Regions from separate parts of the Roseibium salinum genome, predicted to be linked through region 2. Evidence: predicted binding sites of a transcription regulator. Region 2 holds the regulator's gene; the other holds the start of a gene.
What was found. The regulator PhoB, encoded in region 2, activates phosphate uptake and scavenging genes when phosphate is short. The targets are predictions, from matches to a motif close to TGTCATNNANCTGTCAT.

Region 1 (2,202 bases), 1.6 Mb from region 2:
AGCTTTCCGACAATGCCGGAGAGGCTGCGAGGACGGCTGCGGACACAGCTGCTGCAAGAATGGCCTTCATCGATATGCTCCTTTTATGCCGGGTCGCCGGCGGTGAAGCGGACGCTGCCGCTTGAACTGCGCCGGAGCGGCTGGGGCCGCCCCGGCTGCCTTGGATCAACCTGCCTTCAGCCGACTTGCCTGAACGCAGGAAAGTCATCCGTGCCTCAGGCCCCGACGGCCCGTTTGTGCTGCGGGGGCGCCTGCACTGTCAGGGAGGTGGACGTCACGGCCTCGTCAATGTCGCCGGACAGGTCCCCGGTGCCGTAGATCTGTCGCACCCGGTCGGTGGTGAGGGTTTCGGGCGCGCCGTCGAACTGCACCCGTCCCGCACGCATGGCGATGATCCGGTCGCAATAGGCACGGGCCGTGTCGAGCGTGTGCAGATTGACCAGTACGGTGAGACCGTCGGTCTTGTTGATCTCCCGCAGGGCCTCCATCACCCGGCTTGCATTGGCCGGATCGAGAGAGGCGATCGGCTCGTCGGCAAGCATGATGCGCGGGTTCTGGACAAGCGCCTTGGCGATCGCGACGCGCTGCTGCTGTCCGCCGGAAAGCGTGCCCGCGCGCTGCAGGGCCTGCGGCACCAGATCGAGCCGGTCGAGCGCCTCGATGGCCCGTGCCCGATCCGTATCTGTGAAAGACCGGGCCATGGAGCGGACTAACCCCGTATGGGCGATCCGGCCGATCATGACATTCGTCAGCACGTCCATGCGCTCGACCAGATTGAACTGCTGGAAGATCATCGCGCAGGACGCGCGCCACAGGCGCAGGTCCCGTCCGCTGAGCGCGGTGATGTCCCGCCCCTCGTTGATGATTGTTCCCCGGCTTGGATCGGTCAGCCGGTTGACCATGCGCAGCAAGGTCGACTTGCCGGCGCCGGAGCGTCCGATCACCCCGACCATCTGGCCTTTGGGAATTGCAAGGGAGACGCCGTCGACGGCCGTCAGGTCCCCAAATACTTTCGTCAGTTGCTCGATGACAAGCATTCATACCTCCGCGAAACCGGGAGGCAACTAGCAGATTTGCGGGGGAGTCAGATGTCTATGCGATTATACTTTTATGAAATTTTACGACAGCGAAACTGAAGCGGTTTGCCGGTTTACAAGTAAGCCGCTCATATCACGGATATATTGACCGGGACCCCGGGTAAGGCATCGCTATTGTCAAGTGATCTGAGAGTGGCGGCTTCTTCAGGCGAAAGCCTGTCGGTCCCGCCGGACAGGGCTTCGCGCGGCGTCTGGACGAGTTCTCCTCGCGGTGAGACATACGCAGGTGGCGCTCGGAGAAACGCTGCGAGGAAACGCCACGACAGCGTTTCGCTCCCGCGACGTCGTGGAGCATTGGGGTTACTCGTCGACGGGCTCGGCTTCCGGTTCGGGTTCCGGCTCCGGTTCCTCCGTCTCCGGATTGAGGTGCTGGTCCGCGTCTTCCCTGGGCTGGTGGGTGAACCCGGTCAGGCCTGCGAATTCGCGGGCGTCGCGCTGGATTTCGACGGGGCTGAGGGCATAGCCGGTGGCAAGTTCCGCCAGCGAGCGCAGCGCATGCATGTGGATGCGCTCATAGCCGTGGCTGGCGTCGACGCCGAAGGTGATCAGGGCCGTGCGCACGTCGGCACCGGCCTCGATTGCACTGGCAGCGTCCGAACGGTAGTAGCGAAAGACGTCCTTCTGGAACTTGATATCGTTTTCACGGCAGAGCTGGACCATCTTGCGTGTCAGATGGAAGTCGAAGGGGCCGGTCTGGTCGGCCATGGCGATGGTGACCCCGAATTCGTCCGAATTCTGCCCCGGTGCCGTGGTGCCGTTGTCGATGGCCACCATGGAAGCGATGTCGGGGGTCAGGATCGACTGTGCGCCGTGGCCCGTTTCCTCGGCGATGGTGAACAGCCAGAAGATATCGACGTTCGGCTCGATATCCGATTCCGTCATTGCCTTGAGGGCGGCCAGCATCACCGCCACTCCGGCCTTGTTGTCCAGATGCCGGGAGACGATAAAGCCGTTTTCGAGGAACTCGGGAGCCGGATCGATGGCAACGAAATCGCCGACATCGATGCCGAGCCGGTGAAGATCGTCGGTCGACTTTGAATAGGCATCGACGCGCAATTCGACGTAATTCCAGCCGATCGGAAGGTTATCGATGCCTTCGTTATAG
Region 2 (2,202 bases):
GAGCGCCTGGACGCGCTGCATCACGAAGTCGAGGTGAAGCTGATCGAAATGATCGCCCGCCGCCAGCCGCTGGGCCAGGACCTCAGGGAAATCACCGCGGCAACGCGGATTGCCAACGACCTGGAACGGGTCGGAGACCTGGCCAAGAACGTCGCCAAGCGGGCGATTGCCATCGACAGCGGGCTGCAGTCCAAGAAGCTTGCCATCGGCGTCGAGCACATGACCGAGCTTGCCCTGTCGCAGCTCAAGCAGGTGCTGGACGCTTATACCCGCAAGGACGCCGAAGCCGCGCGCCGGGTCCAGGAGGCCGATGCCGAGGTCGATGCGATCTACACCTCGATCTTCCGCGAGCTGCTGACCTACATGATGGAAGACCCCCGGGTCATTACCCAGTGTGTCCATCTCCTGTTCTGCGCCAAGAACATCGAGCGCATCGGCGATCACGCGACCAACATCGCCGAGAACGTCTACTACATGGTCACCGGTGAGCGCCTGCCGGAAGAGCGCACGAAGATGGACGAAACCATGGGTCCTGCCTGAACCTTGCTCGTTGAACGCCAGGAATGAACTGTCCGGCGCTCGGCGCCGGTGAGGGAAGTGGAGCGATACTGTATGCCGAAGGTGCTCATCGTTGAAGACGAAGAACCACTCAGCCTTCTGTTGCGATACAATCTGGAAGCGGAAGGATACACGGTTGAATCCTGTGTCCGCGGCGATGAAGCGGAACTCCGGCTGAGGGAAAGCCTCCCGGATCTCCTGCTCCTCGACTGGATGCTGCCGGGCCTGTCCGGAATTGAACTGTGCCGGCGCCTGCGTGCCCGTGAAGATACCGAACGTCTGCCGGTCATCATGCTCACGGCCCGCGGCGAGGAGGCCGAGCGCATTCGCGGCCTGGCGACAGGGGCCGACGACTACGTGGTCAAGCCCTTCTCCGTGCCCGAACTGATGGCCCGCGTGCGCGCCATCCTGCGGCGGGCAAGCCCGGAAGTGGTGTCGAGCATGCTGCGCTCCGGCGACATCGAACTGGACCGCGAAACGCACCGCGTCCGCAGGAACGCCAAGGAGATCCATCTCGGGCCGACGGAGTTCCGTCTGCTGGAATTCCTGATGACGTCGCCCGGGCGTGTTTTCTCGCGCGAGCAGTTGCTCGACGGCGTCTGGGGTCACGACGTCTATGTCGACGAGCGCACCGTGGACGTCCATGTCGGGCGCCTGCGCAAGGCGCTCAACAAGGGCAAGGCCAGTGACCCGATCCGCACCGTCCGCGGCGCCGGGTACGCCTTCAACGATCAGTTCTCGGCAACAGGCTGAACCGTAGAGGCGCCACTGCCGCGCCGCCCGCACTGCCGAAAACGGGCACCCCCTTCACGAATGCCCATAGCCGTGGTGCACCCGGCCTAGCCTAGCGACAACCTTTCCTTCGTCCTCCCGGACGGAGCGAAGCGCAGATCCGGGACCGGTGAGCCGAGGTCTGTCGTGTAGGATGGAAGGAGAACGGGCTTGCGGCTCTCCGATCCCGGCGCGCCCGGCTGGCGATGGAGATCGCAGGGTCAGAAAACAAAAATGCCCACCGGATCGGCGGGCACTTCAAGTCTGAGCTGAACTGTTGCGTCAGGATGCCTGGGCGATCACCTTGCGGTCGCGGCGGCGGTCGGCGACCGGCTGGTAGGCGATCTTGCAGTGGTGCGCGCAATAGGGCACGCCGGCATCCGACTGGCGGCCGCAGAAATAGAAGTCGTCCGTTGCCGGATCACCGATCGGCCATTTGCAGGTCCGCTCGGTCAGCGTCAGGATCGTTGCACGCTGGGAGATCGGGACCAGTTCCGCGATCGGTTCCGGTTTTGCTTCGGCCACCGGAGCCGGTGCGTAATCGGCCTTCAGGGCGGTCGCGCCGATCGATTGCGGCTGGGCGGCCGGTTTCTTCGGTGCCGAAGTGCCCGCGGGAGCGTTGGGTCGTGCGCGACGCTGTTTGGACGGGTTGGAGGCCGTTTTGGCGCGGCCGGAAAGGCCCAGCCGGTGCACCTTGCCGATCACGGCGTTGCGGGTCACCCCGCCCAGCTCGCCCGCAATCTGACTGGCGCTCAAGCCGTCGCTCCAAAGCTTTTTGAGAAGCTCAACCCGTTCGTTCGTCCAGCTCATTGCCGCACCCTTTTTATTTGACCGACCGGCGGCCATTAGCCTCGTGACAAGCATGCGCTCGAT

Region 1: phnC (phosphonate ABC transporter ATP-binding protein) is a predicted target of PhoB. The motif match lies at 1,100-1,116, and genes of this name have one in related genera.

What each region holds. Positions count from the first base shown of each region.
Region 1 is NZ_JAPEVI010000003.1:676,236-678,437, forward strand. It holds gene phnD (phosphonate ABC transporter substrate-binding protein) at 1-70, opposite strand, end outside; gene phnC (phosphonate ABC transporter ATP-binding protein) at 216-1,037, opposite strand; gene ON753_RS07640 (osmoprotectant NAGGN system M42 family peptidase) at 1,398-2,202, opposite strand, start outside.
Region 2 is NZ_JAPEVI010000003.1:2,266,990-2,269,191, reverse strand. It holds gene phoU (phosphate signaling complex protein PhoU) at 1-540, shown strand, start outside; gene phoB (phosphate regulon transcriptional regulator PhoB) at 613-1,311, shown strand; gene ON753_RS15050 (GcrA family cell cycle regulator) at 1,612-2,139, opposite strand.